DNA from 3 places in the Alkalihalobacillus phoenicis genome. Region 1 is predicted to be linked to each of the others. Evidence: predicted binding sites of a transcription regulator. Region 1 holds the regulator's gene; each other region holds the start of a gene.
The links. The regulator LexA, encoded in region 1, represses DNA repair genes until DNA is damaged. The targets are predictions, from matches to a motif close to CGAACATATGTTCG.
Positions count from the first base shown of each region.

Region 1 (5,105 bases):
GAATATAATGGCTTATTAGAAGTTGTTCCTGTAGCGGACGGAGTTGAAAAAATATCGGAAGGAAATCCATTACCTTTACCACTAGAAGTGACATTAGCTGAGTTAAATGATCCAGCGATCGCTGAACCGTTAGAAGGGCAGCTTGTCACGGTACATGGTTTTGTACAAAATATTCCGAGTAGTCCTGCTGGTGGTGGCTATAATATTTCATTCATCGATGAAAACTTCCAGGCGACAACGGTTCGTGTGATGGAAGGAACAAATGCAATTGATTCGATTGAACAAGGGAACTGGTATGAGGTGACGGGGGTCTTAAGTCAATTTAACACTTATCAAGTACTACCTCGTAAAGCTTCAGATTTTACTTTGGCCGAGTTACAACCAGAACCCCCTAGTTCAGAAGGAACATATGAATCGACAGTTGGAAGAATTACAGATGGGGATACGATTCATCTTGCTAGTCCTGTCTTAGGTTCAACAGCCGTACGTTTTCTCAATATGGATACGCCAGAAACGTATCACAGCGTTCGAAATGAACTGGATGAAAATCAAAAATACCATGGTGATAAAGCAACCGAATATATGCATGAGTTATTAAGTGTGGGCGATGAAGTCATCGTTGAAGTTGGACCTGAAGCAACGGATCAATATGGTCGATTGCTTGCTCAAATTATTCGTAAATCAGATGGTTTAAACATTAACCTTGAGATGGTTCGAGCAGGGTATGCGACTACCTATTTTATTTGGCCAGTTGGTAATGAAGAGGACTATGAATTATTCCAATCGACTGTTCGTGAAGCAAAAGAAGCAGAATTAGGGATATGGAATCCAGAAAATCCATTATTAGAACAACCGTTTGAATTTAGAGCCCGAGAAACAGGGAATGGTCTTCATCGTTATGTTGGTCACTCAGATACGATGACCTATGTGGAACCAGAAAACTGGAAAGAGGTTCCTGTTGATAAACGTGTCTTTTTTGCAAGCAGTGAAGAAGCAGAAGCAAATGGTTATTTGCCGTTTAACGAACCACAACTTCCTGATGAAGAGCTTATCTCGATGCAATTGCTCGGTATGAATGATTTGCATGGGAAAATTGACCAAACATACAATGTAACGGTTGGAGACGATGTGCTACAAGTTGGACGTTTTGATTATGTGGCCGCTTATTTAAAACAATGGGAAGAACGGAATGAAAATACCTTTATTATTCACTCGGGTGATATGATTGGTGGAAGTTCACCGGTAGCAGCCTTGTTCCAAGATGAGCCGGTCATCGAAATGATGAATGAAATAGGTTTTGATTTTGGTACGGTTGGAAATCATGAATTTGATGAAGGGACAGAGGAATTATTACGAATGGTTCATGGTGGTGACCATCCTGAAGGGAAAGGTTCAGAAGGCTACGCAGGCATGGATTTCCCACTTGTATGTGCAAACTGTGTTGAAAAAGAATCGGGGGAACATTTTTTACCACCTTATGAAGTAATAGAGGTTCAAGGTGAACAGGTTGCCTTTATTGGGGTCAATACGACAGATACCCTGAATATGGTGATACCGGATGGAATTAAAGATATTGATTTTACGAATGAAGTAGAGGCTGTAAATGAAGCAGTAGCCGAACTGAGGGAGCAGGGAGTTAGAGCGATTATCGTCTTAGCTCATATGGCTGCCTCACAATCAGGTGAGACGGCTGTTGGTCCAGCGGCAAACTTAGCCCGCGATGTTGACGATGAGGTCGATATTATTTTGGCAGGGCATAATCATCAAATCGTCAATGCGATCGTTGATGATACGTTAATCGTTCAAGCTTTAGATTATGGTAAAGCTTTTGCGGCAATAGATGTTTTAATTGATCCGGAATCAGGAGACATTGTCGAAAAAGAGGCTGAAATCGTTTTTGTCGATCAAAGTAAAATCGAACCAGATCCAGCTGTTGGGGCCATTCTAGCAGACTATGAAAATCGAGTCGCACCGATCTTAAATGAAGTAGTGGGTGTCGCGGCCATTGATATGATCGGTGATTATTCCAATGATGGCGATACCCCACTCGGAAATTTAATTGCGGATAGTATGATTTGGGAAATGGAAAGTGACTTTGCTTTAATGAATGGTGGTGGTATTCGTGATCACCTTCCAGCTGGAGAAATTACATTTAACCGTCTCTTTAATATTTTACCTTTTAATAATGTTCTCGTGAAATTTGAACTGACAGGAGCGGAATTAAGAGAAATATTAAATGCCCAAATTACAAGTTATGGACCTGATTTTAGTATTGCTGGTTTTAGTTATACATGGGATAAAGACACATTAGAGGTTGTTAATATGTTTTTACCAGATGGTTCAGTATTAGACGAAGAAGCAACATATACGGTCACAACGAACAACTATATGGCCGAATCTAATGGAGACAAGTATAAATTAATGGGTCAGTACGCAAAGAACTTAGTAACAGGACCTGAAGATTTAGAAGCATTTATTTCTTTTGTGAAAACTTTTTCTGAGCCAATCGCGTACTACTCAGAAGGACGAATTGCTGAAATTAGTACGTTACCAGAAGAGCCAGGTACACCAGAAGAACCAGGGACGGATCCAGAAGAGCCAAGTGAATTAGACTATGTGGTTGTTGAAGCAACGATTGTTAATGGGAAGATCACGATCTCAACTGATCTGCTCCGAAATTTAGCAGATAACGCGACTTTATCGATACAAATTTCTGATTTTAACGGGTCTATTACCTTAAACTTAACAGCCGAGCAAATGGCTATTTTAAAAGAAAAAAATGTCACATTAGAAGTTGTAACAGGAGGAATAACAGTAGCGATTCCGACTTCCAATTTTAGTGGACAACAGGAAGTAAATTTCTTTCTTTCATTAATTGACCGTTTTCATAACAAGGTTAGTTCGGTATTTGAATTAAAGTTACAAGAAGGTGAGCAGTTCCTCACAAAGTTTGACAAGCCAATAACACTCATTTTTAATGTTGACACCGAGTCCGTTTCCGATGTAGATAAGTTGCAAGTCTATTATTTTAATGAAGCTAAAAATAAGTGGGAGATTGTTGGGGGAGCATATAGTACTGATAATAAAGTGACCGCAACAACCGACCATTTTAGTCTTTTTACTGTTCTTGAATCAACAGAAGAAGAGCTTCCAGAGGACACGGTAGATGTACCTCAAAAAGAAGATGATAATTTAAAAGAAGAGTTAAAAGAAGGGGTTAAAGGAGAAGGAAAAGAGGGCGGCGCTGAGAGCAGTAAAGACAAAGTTGAGAAAGGAAAGGTATTACCTAATACGGCAACATCTAATTATCAAATGATTTTAATTGGAGCCGTGTTAATGTTAATCGCTGCTGGCATGATGTATCAAAGAAAACGATTAAAAGTTTAATAGGATTTAAAAAGATTACCCCTTTAAGAAATGTTTCTTAAAATGCGGGTAATCTTTTTTTGATTTCATAGCCTATATATGAAGACGGTAACTATTGAGAAAAGCACTAACATCCAGCAATACGAGCAAATCCGGTCATTTCAACCAGACACTTGCCAATATGCTTTTTTGTCACAAAAAAAGCCACCGAATAGGCAGCTTCTAAAAAATTAATGAATGGTCCGAAAGACTCCAATTACTTTCCCTAAAATAGTCACTTGTTTTAACAAAAGTGGGTCCATTGTTGAATTCTCAGGTTGTAAACGAATATAGTCTTTTTCTTTAAAGAAACGTTTAACCGTCGCTTCTTCATCCTCTGTCATGGCGACAATGATATCACCATTATTAGCTGTTTGTTGTTGTTTAACAATGACCATATCACCGTTAAAAATTCCAGCTTCTATCATACTGTCTCCTTCAATGACGAGAACATATGTCTGTTCATTGGCTGCAAGATGTTCAGGTAAAGGCAGATACCCTTCGACATTTTCAATCGCGGTAATGGGAACGCCGGCTGTTACTTTTCCGATAATCGGAATGTAATTAGCTTTTCTTTCTAGATGTTCCACTTCAACGATATCATCCTCTAAGTTTAAAATTTCAATCGCTCTAGGTTTAGTTGGGTCTCTTCGAATATAGCCCTTTTTCTCCAGTCTTGAAAGATGACCGTGGACGGTTGAGCTTGAAGCAAGTCCAACTGCTTCCCCAATTTCTCTAACGGAAGGTGGATAGCCTTTTTTTCTTACTTCTACTTTAATATAATCTAAGATTTCTTGCTGTCTTTTTGATAGTTTTGTAATCGTCAACGTTCGTCACCTCGCTTTATATTTCCTATATGACTAAATTGTACCATGCGAACATATGTAATGCAAACATAAGTTCTAAAAACTGTTGACACAAACGAATGTTCTCGTTTATAGTTAAAGGGAACATACATTCTATATCGATAAGGTGGAGATATACATGATTAAAAAACTAAGCGGTCAAGAGAAATTTATCCTTTTATGTGGTGTTATAACTTTTGCATTTATGTCATTTACGCTATTATTACCTAATGATAAAGATAGTTTTGATACAATTGTTTATGAAGAGGACGCAAATGAGATTGAGTTAGTTATATCTAAATTCGAATTTGAAGAAAGAATGGATCAAGATAATCAGCTAACTTTTAATAATAAAAAGGTGGAAGCGAGCGAGAATGTTAACAGATGAAGTAATTATTTATTGTCGAGTCAGTACAAAAAAAGATACCCAGCAAACTTCTCTTGAAAGACAGAAAAAAGAGTTGGTGGAAATGGCTAAAGCTCAGAATTGGTCGATTTTTGCTATCTATGAGGAAATAGAGAGTGGTTATTCTATCGAGCGGGACGAGCTTTTGCAAATGCTTGAGGACTGTAAAAGTCAAACCATTACCAAAGTTCTTGTACAAGATGACACGAGATTAGGCCGGGGCCATGCCAAAATGGCGATTTTACATGAGTTAGGGAAACATCAAACAAAAGTGTATACCTTACAGCAACAAGGGGAGTTACAGCTTTCAGAGGCGGATAGTATGGTACTAGAAATCGTATCTATTGTGGAAGAATACCAGCGGAAACTCCATAATTTAAAAATTAGTCGAGGTATGAAATCTGCTATTCAAAAAGGATATCAACCTGAACGTAACCTCTCAAACCATC
Region 1 is NZ_CP154853.1:2,053,311-2,058,415, reverse strand. It holds gene AA0017_RS09780 (DUF6359 domain-containing protein) at 1-3,387, shown strand, start outside; gene lexA (transcriptional repressor LexA) at 3,597-4,226, opposite strand; gene AA0017_RS09770 (hypothetical protein) at 4,390-4,638, shown strand; gene AA0017_RS09765 (recombinase family protein) at 4,625-5,105, shown strand, end outside.

Region 2 (5,105 bases), 720 kb from region 1:
GCCAGTTGTTGAACTCTTCCTTCTGACTCATTTTTAGCGATTTGCATTAATTGTGATTTAATATCCCTTGGTTCCATTTCAATGTTCCGATTCGGCTGCTTTAATAATTGTTGAGCGACGTCTGACTCACGATTAAACCCTAACTGCTTAAAGGCTTCAAATAAAGTACGACTACTTGCCTCTCGGTGGGTCATTGGTCTTTCTATAGAAGGTCTTTGCTCAGGCATATCACTTCGATTTAATTCATTTGTAGATATATGTCTTACCTTTGTTTCTGACGGTTTAAAAACAAGCGACTCCATATTCCCTTTTACTTCTTGCACGATTGCTCGGGCTTGCTGGAATTGACCAGTCTGCAACAAACTTCTCGCTTCTTGTAATTGACTGCTCGCTTTTAGTAAAGAACGTTCTGTTTTCATATCGGTAAATAAAAGCATTTCACTTTTCATAATGGCATGATCTAATTTTTTTATGACGGTTTCAAGTAATGGTTTTGTTTGTTTAGAGTTTGGAAGCAATTCCTGTTGCCTTACCACCACATCTAACGTCCTGGAAATATCTCTTTGTGTTTGTTTAAAAGAATCGGTTAATTCAGCCATTTTTTCGGTGACCGTTGTCACAGCGATCTGTTTACTTATTCCTTGAATTGGCACAGCTTCATTACCTTTTAAATAAGCGGATGATATAAAGTCTTTATCACTTACTTGATCTAATCCTTGTAAAACCGTTTGGATGATTTGTCTTGCCTTCAATTCCCGACCGTCTTCTAGCTTTGATTCTGCCTGAGTAATATTGCTTTGTATGTTTTCTATCATTTCATTTGTTAACAAAGCTTGATTTTGCAAGAGGAAACTACGTAATTCCGTTAAGATATTTTGAATATTTGGTTCTTTTAACGCTCCTCTTTTTATTTGTTCCACTTGATGTGAGATGTTTTGGGTGGGAAGCGACTCACTTTTTGGTTGTTGAGTAATCGAACCTCCCAAATTTTGACTCTGGAGCATCTCCTCTAATAAAACTTGAACATTTTGGATCGAGGACAGCTGATTCAAAATGTTCGTTTGTGTTAATAAGTGGGAGAGATCATTCGCTTCCGCGCTTCCTAATTTTTGGTTTTGTACCAATTGATTTAACAAGTGTTCTACTCGATTGAACACAGCTTGATTCGGATTTTTTTGCAGTAATGCGGCGACATCTCTTAACGCGGCATCCAGTACTGGCTGTCTATGTAAATCCAGTCCTCGGACATTTAATTGCTCTAGTGCCTTACTATAAGGCTGACCGTGTAAGGCCTCATGGACGCTACGTAACTGGTGTAAGGTCGGTTCTATTTTTTTATGTATTAATGCCTCTAAAGAAGCAAATCTGTTTTTTTGATCGGACCCTTCTGAAAAAAAGGTATGTAATTGTTTGAGCGTTTCTTTTGTAATCGGAATATTTTTTTTATGTAATAGTTCGATTGCTGCTCTTAATTCTGGACTCGCTTTTTGACTTCCTAAACTTAACGTTTGGGAGTTGGTATTATCTGCTACCGAATTCCCTTTATTCGTTTGATTCTGATTGACCTCTTTTAGTGTGAGCATTCCCTCTTTATGATCAACTACTTCAACCGATACCCTCGATTGGTTAGGTACTCCACCAGGAAAAGAGGCTTTCATTTCTTTCCCTTTAATCGAAACAATGGCTTCTTTCTCGTTAAGGCTTTCTTTTATCGTTATTGGCCATTTATCGCCTTGTTTCATTTGGGCCGTTTTTTCGGTAGATTGATTCGTTTGTAAAAGTTGGACATTAATTTGCATAAGTTCAGCTCCTGATATTCACTCTCTTTTATATATCGGCTTTTTTTAAGAATCATTAAACAAAAAACGTGATTTCTTGAATTATTGCTCATCAAGGAAATCACGCTGAAAACTCGTTCGGAGTGTTTCATTATTTTCTTTTATTTCAACTTTTTTGGCATTGGCTTGTGGAAAAACAGCATGGCCATATTTCTCTTTTAATTGTCCTACTGTTTCTAATAATTTATGCTTTTTTTCATCCTCTTTATAATTAAATAAATCAAGCTGTTTATAAGCGTGTTCTTGGTCGATCAAATCATAGGTACTAATACCAAGTAGCCGAATATAATCCCCTTTCCATGCCTTATTAAATAAGTATAAACTTTCTTGGTAAAGGTCATGTTCATCTTGAATCGGGTTTTCTACTTTATGACTCTTTGTGATCGTTTTCCAATTTGCATATCGAACCATAATTTGTATTCCGTATGCACATACTTTTTTCCTCTTTAAACGCCTTTCCACTAAACCCGCAAGTCTTTTTAGTTCATTTTTTATTTTCAATTCATTAATCGTATCATTCGAAAGTGTCGAAGAATGACCGATGCTTTTAAATTCATAAATCGAATCAGGATCCACTTCACGAGTATCGTTTCCTTTTGCTCGTTCACGTAACCTCAAACCATTGACTCCAAAATGTTGCTCCAATAACTGTTTATCGGCATTAGCTAAATCACCAATCGTCTGAATCTCAAGTTTTTTCCACTTTTCAACGGTTCGTTTTCCGATCCCGTGCATTTCACTTATATCCAACGGCCATAATTTGTCTTTTAAATCTCTTTTTCGTAAAATTGTTAAGCCTTTAGGTTTTTGCATATCACTCGCCATTTTCGCTAAAAATTTATTCGGAGCAATCCCGATACTACAAGGTAAATCCATCTCATCAAGCAGTCGTTGCTGGATTTCTTTCGCTAGTTGAACTGGATGACCTTCTTTTAAATAAAAAGTTGCATCAACATAACCTTCATCAATCGAAACGGGTTCCACTAAAGGAGTATAGCTTTTTAATAAATCAAAAAGAGCTTGTGATGCAGCCTTATATCTTGAAAAATTCGGAGGAATGAGCATCAGATGTGGACATAGCTTCATTGCTTGCCATACAGGCATCGTCGTTTTGACGCCTTTCGCTCTGGCTTCATAGCTACTCGTGACAATAATCCCTTTTCTTTTTTCGACATTTCCAGCTATCGCTATCGGTTTGCCTTTTAATTTCGGATTATAAGCCATTTCAACCGAGGCATAAAAACTATTCATATCAATATGAAAAATGACCCGTGACTTTGACATATTGCTCTCCTCCTTTCAGCTTCATTTTATACGAAAGTTTGTTCTTATTCAAATAAAAAAAGAAGCTCATTTCATTAGTGTTTCCACCAACAAATGAACTCCTCTACTATAATTAATCTTCGTCCAATACAGCTTGAGCAATATTAACCGAATGGTCGCCAATTCGTTCTAAATTACTAACGATATCAACAAACACGATCCCTGCACTACCTGTACAAGTGCCTTCATTTAAACGTTTAATATGTTTCTTTCTTAAGTTACGTTCCATCTTATCAATTTCGTCTTCTTTTATTAACACATCTTCAGCAAGTGTCTTATCCAGTGTTTTTAAAGATTCTAATGCTTCTTTATAAGTTGTTACGGTTAAATCGATCATTACTTCTAATTCTTCAAGAGCACTGTCCGATAAATCAAATTTATTCGCTAATTGATAATCAACAAGCTCTTTAACATTTTCCATATGATCACCGACTCGTTCAATGTCACGCACCGCGTTAACGAGCACGGTATGAAGTTTTGTATCGGCTTCAGACATCGTATGCCCTGACATGCTAACAAGATAGTCAGTTACAGCGTGGTCGAACGTATTAATCGCTTCTTCATACTGCATAACAAGCTCGCCATACTTTTTATCTTTTGTTTTTAAATAGTTTGTCGCTTCATTTAATCCTTCAGTTGCATAATTCCCCATTTTTAACACTTCTTCTCTTGCTTGACCAAGAGCAATTGAAGGAGATTGTTCCAATAAAAGCGGACTAATATTCGGTTTATATGCAATCACTTTATCTTCACCCGGTATCAGCTTCGTGACAATCCAAGCCAGTACCCCTACGAATGGCAGTTGAATAATGGTATTCATAATATTATATGAGCCGTGAGCAAAAGCAATCGTCATTTGTGCATTTAAGTTCAGTGAACTTTGGAAATAAGCGATTAAGTTTGTAAATGGATGTAATAATATTAAGAAGATAACCGCACCAATTAAGTTAAAAACGACATGTACAAGTGCAGCACGTCTTGCGGCAATTGAAGTTCCAATAGCTGCTAACACAGCCGTTACTGTCGTCCCTAAATTATCTCCTAGTAATACAGGTAATGCTGCATCTAATGACATCGCACCTTCAGCAAAAAGACCTTGTAAAATACCAATTGTTGCTGTAGAACTTTGGATGATAACCGTCATCACTGTTCCAACTAAAACACCAAGAAGTGGATTATCACTCATTGATAAAGTTAATTGTGAAAAGGAATCTAATTGACTTAAAGGCTTCATGGCCCCACCCATTAATTCTAAACCATAAAATAGAGCACCAAAGCCAAAGAATCCTTGTCCAATATAATTTAAAATGGGCTTCTTAAAGAAAAATAGTAACGCGGTACCTACAAACAATATAGGTAATGCATACGCTCCTACATCAATTCCAATGATAAAAGCTGTTACCGTCGTCCCAACGTTAGCCCCCATAATGACACCAATAGCTTGTCTTAATGTCATTAAACCAGCACTTACTAAACCTACAGTCAGCGCCGTCGTACCTGAGCTAGATTGAATTAAAATTGTAACAAGAATACCTGCTAAAACACCCATAAATGGATTAGAGGTCCATTTATCTAATATTTCTCTTAAACTATCGCCTGCAGCATTCTTTAAGCCATCTCCCATGTATTTTATTCCAAATAGGAAAATACCTAAACCACCAAGAAAATAAAATAAAGTCTCTTGGAAATCAATTTCAACCATTCGTTCCACTCCTAGAGGATTTTTTCTAATTCCGTGTACAAGCATAAACTCTTTTTTTCACTCTGTAAACAGAGCCTATTTATCATTTACATACTTTTAACATTAGGAATTAAATCTTTACAAAACCTTTACAAAACAAACCTAAAAATTGGCAATTAACTTCAGACTAATCAAAATCGTCGGTTTATTTCGTGATAATAAAACTAATTATCTTTACATTATTTACAATGGTTCTTTTAGAA
Region 2 is NZ_CP154853.1:1,333,963-1,339,067, reverse strand. It holds gene AA0017_RS06335 (hypothetical protein) at 1-1,799, opposite strand, end outside; gene AA0017_RS06330 (DNA polymerase IV) at 1,881-3,122, opposite strand; gene AA0017_RS06325 (Na/Pi cotransporter family protein) at 3,235-4,863, opposite strand.
Region 2: a site for LexA is predicted at 3,154-3,167, ahead of AA0017_RS06330 (DNA polymerase IV). Genes of this name have one in related genera too.

Region 3 (5,105 bases), 2.0 Mb from region 1:
ATAAAACCACCATGAACCCCAGCACCAGGTCCAATATCAATAATATAGTCTGCCGCAAGCATTGTATCTTCATCATGCTCAACCACAATCAACGTATTCCCTAAGTTTCGCATGTATTCAAGTGTTTCAATTAAACGATCATTGTCTCGTTGATGTAAGCCAATTGAAGGCTCATCCAAAATATATAAAACGCCCATTAAAGAAGAACCAATTTGGGTGGCCAACCGAATCCGTTGAGCTTCTCCACCAGACAAGGAACCGGCCGAACGGCTTAATGACAAATAATCAAGCCCGACATTGTTTAAAAACCCTAAACGGTCCTCAATTTCTTTTAAAATTAACCTTGCAATCGCCTGATCTTTATCACTTAACTCTAAACCTTTAAAAAACCGTAACGCGTCCTTAACAGATAGAGAAGTAACTTGACCGATATGCTTCTCACCAACAAAAACAGCTAACATTTCTTTCTTTAAACGATACCCTTTACATGTAGGACAAGCTTTTTCCGCCATGTATCCTTCCATTTGTTCACGAACATAATCAGAGCTCGTATCATGATAACGTCTAGAAACATTGTTCACAACACCTTCAAATAAAATCTGATTTTCGCGTATTTGACCAAACTCATTTTCATAGCGGAAATAGATTTTTTCTTTGCCGCTACCGTACAATATTTTATCTAGCTGATGTTCAGGTAAATCATTAACCGGAGTATCCATATCAATGCCATAATGCTCACAAACTGATGCTAGTAGTTGTGGATAATACTGTGAACTAATCGATTCCCAAGGTGCAATTGCATTCTCATTTAAGGAACGAGAACGATCTGGGAGCACGAGTTCCAAATCGACCTCCAACTTTACCCCAAGTCCATCACATTTTGGGCATGCTCCAAACGGACTGTTAAAGGAAAACATTCTCGGTTCTAATTCTGGAATCGAAAAACCACACTCTGGGCATGCATGATGCTGGCTAAACAGCAATTCCTCCCCATCAATTACATCGACTAAAACCCGTCCATCAGCTAAACCGAGAGCCGTCTCTAGTGAATCTGCTAATCGAGATTCAATTCCTTCTTTTATGACAATCCGATCAATGACGACTTCAATCGTATGTTTTTTATTCTTTTCTAATTCAATGTCCTCCGCGACTTCACGCATTTCTCCATTGACTCGAACGCGAACATAACCTTGCTTTTTAATATCTTCAAAAATTTTGACATGTGTTCCTTTTCGTCCTGAAACAAGCGGAGCTAATATTTGCATCTTTGTCCGCTCAGGAAACTCTTTTAAACGGTCAACCATTTGCTGAATCGTTTGGGAAGATATCTCAACCCCATGCTTAGGACAAACAGGGTGTCCAATCCGGGCAAATAATAAGCGTAAATAATCAAAGACTTCCGTTACTGTACCGACCGTTGAACGTGGATTTTTGGACGTTGTTTTTTGATCAATAGAAATTGCAGGCGATAACCCCTCAATCGTATCAACATCCGGCTTATCCATCTGCCCAAGAAACTGCCTAGCATAGGCCGATAAGGATTCGACATATCGCCTTTGCCCCTCGGCATAAATCGTATCAAACGCTAACGACGATTTTCCTGAACCCGACAACCCTGTCAAAACGACTAATTTATCGCGCGGAATCGTCACATCGATATTTTTTAAATTATGAGAACGTGCCCCTTTTACCACTATGTTTTCTAATGCCATCGAATGTCACCCTTCCGCCTTCAATTCTAATATTAAATCCCGTAATTCAGCCGCTCGCTCAAACTGCAACGACTTCGCTGCTTCTTTCATTTCCTTTTCAAGGTTTGCGAGCATTTTTTCTTTATCTTTTTTACTTAATTTTATTTTTGGAGCATGGTCTTTATAGCTCTCTTCATCTTCTGCTACATGGGTTGCTTTAATAAGGTCTGGAATTTTCTTCTGAATCGTTGCCGGTGTTATACCATGCTTTTGATTAAATTCCTCTTGAATCGTACGTCTTCGTTTCGTTTCATCAAGGGCAATTTTCATTGAGTTAGTAATCTTATCGGCATACATAATAACACGACCATCGGCATTTCTTGCTGCTCGGCCAATCGTTTGAATTAACGAACGTTCCGATCGTAAAAAACCTTCCTTATCTGCATCTAAAATCGCCACTAGTGACACTTCTGGTATATCTAAACCTTCTCTTAATAAATTAATTCCAATTAAAACATCATAGGTTCCAAGGCGGAGCTGACGAATAATCTCAATTCGTTCCAATGTTTTCACTTCTGAATGAAGATAATTGACCTTTATTCCGAGCTCTTTCAAATAATCGGTTAAATCCTCAGACATCTTTTTCGTCAACGTCGTCACAAGCACCCGTTCATTTCGTTCCGTTCGTAAACGAATTTCTCCAATTAAATCATCAATTTGCCCTTGAATTGGGCGCACATCAATAATCGGATCCAATAATCCGGTTGGACGAATAATTTGCTCGACCATTTTCGGTGTATGCTCCATTTCATAAGGACCTGGAGTCGCTGAAACGTAAACAACTTGATTCATTTTCTTTTCAAATTCCTCAAATTTTAAAGGACGATTATCAAGGGCAGACGGAAGACGGAAACCATGATTAACGAGTACTTCTTTTCGAGCCCGGTCCCCGTTATACATTCCACGAACTTGTGGCACCGATACGTGAGATTCATCCATAATGATTAAAAAATCTTCTGGGAAAAAGTCGATCAATGTATAAGGTGTGACACCTGCTTCTCTTAAGGTTAAATGTCTTGAATAATTCTCAATTCCTGAGCAAAAACCCATTTCAGCCATCATTTCAATATCATATCTTGTCCGTTGTTCTATTCGTTGTGCTTCTAAAAGTTTTCCTTCCTCATGAAGTACTTTCAGACGTTCTTCCAGCTCTTTCTCGATATTAACAATCGCTTTTTTTAATTTTTCTTCACGGGTAACGAAGTGAGAAGCTGGAAAAATAGCGATATGATCTCGGTCGCCTTTGATTTCTCCTGTTAGAGCATCGACTTCGGTGATCCGATCAATTTCATCGCCAAAAAACTCGATACGAACGCATTGTTCATCTCTAGAAGCTGGAAAAATTTCAACCACATCTCCACGAACACGGAACGTCCCACGAGTGAAATTCAAATCATTTCGGTTATATTGAATATCAACTAAATTTCGCAATAACTCATTTCGTTCTATTTCTTGGCCTGTTCGTAAAGAAACAACCATTTCACGATATTCCTCAGGAGAACCTAAACCGTAAATACACGAGACACTGGCAATAATAATGACGTCATTTCTTTCTAATAATGCACTTGTTGCGGCGTGACGTAGTTTATCAATCTCATCATTAATACTCGCATCTTTCTCAATGTATGTATCAGAGGAAGGTACATACGCTTCTGGCTGATAATAATCATAATAACTGACAAAGTATTCGACTGCATTATTAGGAAAAAATTCTTTGAACTCACTATAAAGTTGACCCGCTAACGTTTTATTGTGGGCCATCACTAAGGTCGGTTTATTCACTTCTTGAATAACATTCGACATCGTGAATGTTTTCCCCGTTCCGGTAGCTCCCAATAATGTTTGATGTTTCTCTCCATTTTTAATCCCGTTCACGATAGTCTTTATCGCCTCAGGTTGATCCCCGTTAGGTTGATAAGCGGATATTAATTCGAATTTATTATCCAACGAAACTCCTCCTTTACGAACAAACGCTCTTACTATCAGTATACCATAATTTTCAATCATGTTCCTACTTTTAACGAACATATGTTGTCACATAATTTGTCTCTTTTCTTTATTCTTCCCTTTTTTACTTTGCTCAAACGAATTCCTTGTGAAGGAATAAGAAAAAGAGCCGTACTATGCGACTCTTCTACATTCCAGGCTTCTTTCTTAACACTTTTTGTGACAGCGATAACCCAACGATATATGAAACGATACTTAGCAATATAAGATACCACGGCATTTCGTGTACCTTCATCGCAAAAATTAAAATCATCCACGTAACAATGGTCGCTCCAACAAGACTAAAACTTACTCTTGTCAAAATGACCATTAATAGTAGTGGAGCAATTAAAACGAAACCCCATTCCATTATAAAAAACGAGCTCCTTTATTTTTGAATTTATAGTCGACAGGAGCAAAAATTGGTCAAATGACTGAATCCTGCAAAGTTTGTTCCGTTTTAACTAACAAAACGCCAAGTTGATGATGCTCTCCAACATAAAGAGCTCCTTGTGCAAAACGTACTTCTCCAGCATAATCAAGCACCTCTAATTTACAAAAGGCCGAGTTGGCTTGCAACGCTTTATAAAACTGATCTTGATTTTGGATCGGTCGTCCATTCACTTTTGAAATCGTTTCTCCGATCTGTAAGTCCATTTTCTCAGCAGGGCTTCCTGGTAACACACCTAAAATAAGACAACCTTCTTTAAGTTCCGTAAAATACTTTGAATGTTTATCTTCCTTTGATTGTAGAGAAGCAGTCAGCCATTCACGAGTTACCATCAAAAGAACAGCTGCGATAACGGCAACAATCGGAAAAAAATAACCAATAACGACAAAGATTATACTTCCCGTCGCTAAAAGGAGCGTTCTTCTCCCAATTAATTTAATCGCCAATTCCGGCAATGCCGACTTAATCACATATTGCAGCCCAAATAAGAATGGAACGATAACAGGTTGCAGCATCATTTCACCCACGGTAAGCACTGGCCAAAACTCGAACGTAGGTATAAGTCCATTTGGTATAAATAAAACGACCGGTACAATCCAAAGACGCTTTTGCTTATGGATCCCAATCCATTTTCCACGCTTACTTTTCTCTAACCGAGGGGACGTATATTTTCCACCATTTCTTAAAATTAAAAAACCTTCAACAAATAATAGTAGACTAAGTAGGGCAAAAACAGATGCAATCGACACGCCTGAAACCATTTCGTACATATCCGTTAAACTACTTGGCCCACTAACTAAAGGCTCTACAGCTAAAATAATAATCGTTAAGGCTAACACATTCACCGGGGTAATCCAGCGAATTTTTGTCGTAAGCGCCAAAAGGACATACAGCCCAGCTATAAGTACTAAAAAGGG
Region 3 is NZ_CP154853.1:81,526-86,630, reverse strand. It holds gene uvrA (excinuclease ABC subunit UvrA) at 1-1,712, opposite strand, end outside; gene uvrB (excinuclease ABC subunit UvrB) at 1,719-3,698, opposite strand; gene AA0017_RS00345 (DUF2198 family protein) at 3,886-4,107, opposite strand; gene AA0017_RS00340 (PDZ domain-containing protein) at 4,164-5,105, opposite strand, start outside.
Region 3: a site for LexA is predicted at 3,773-3,786, ahead of uvrB (excinuclease ABC subunit UvrB). Genes of this name have one in related genera too.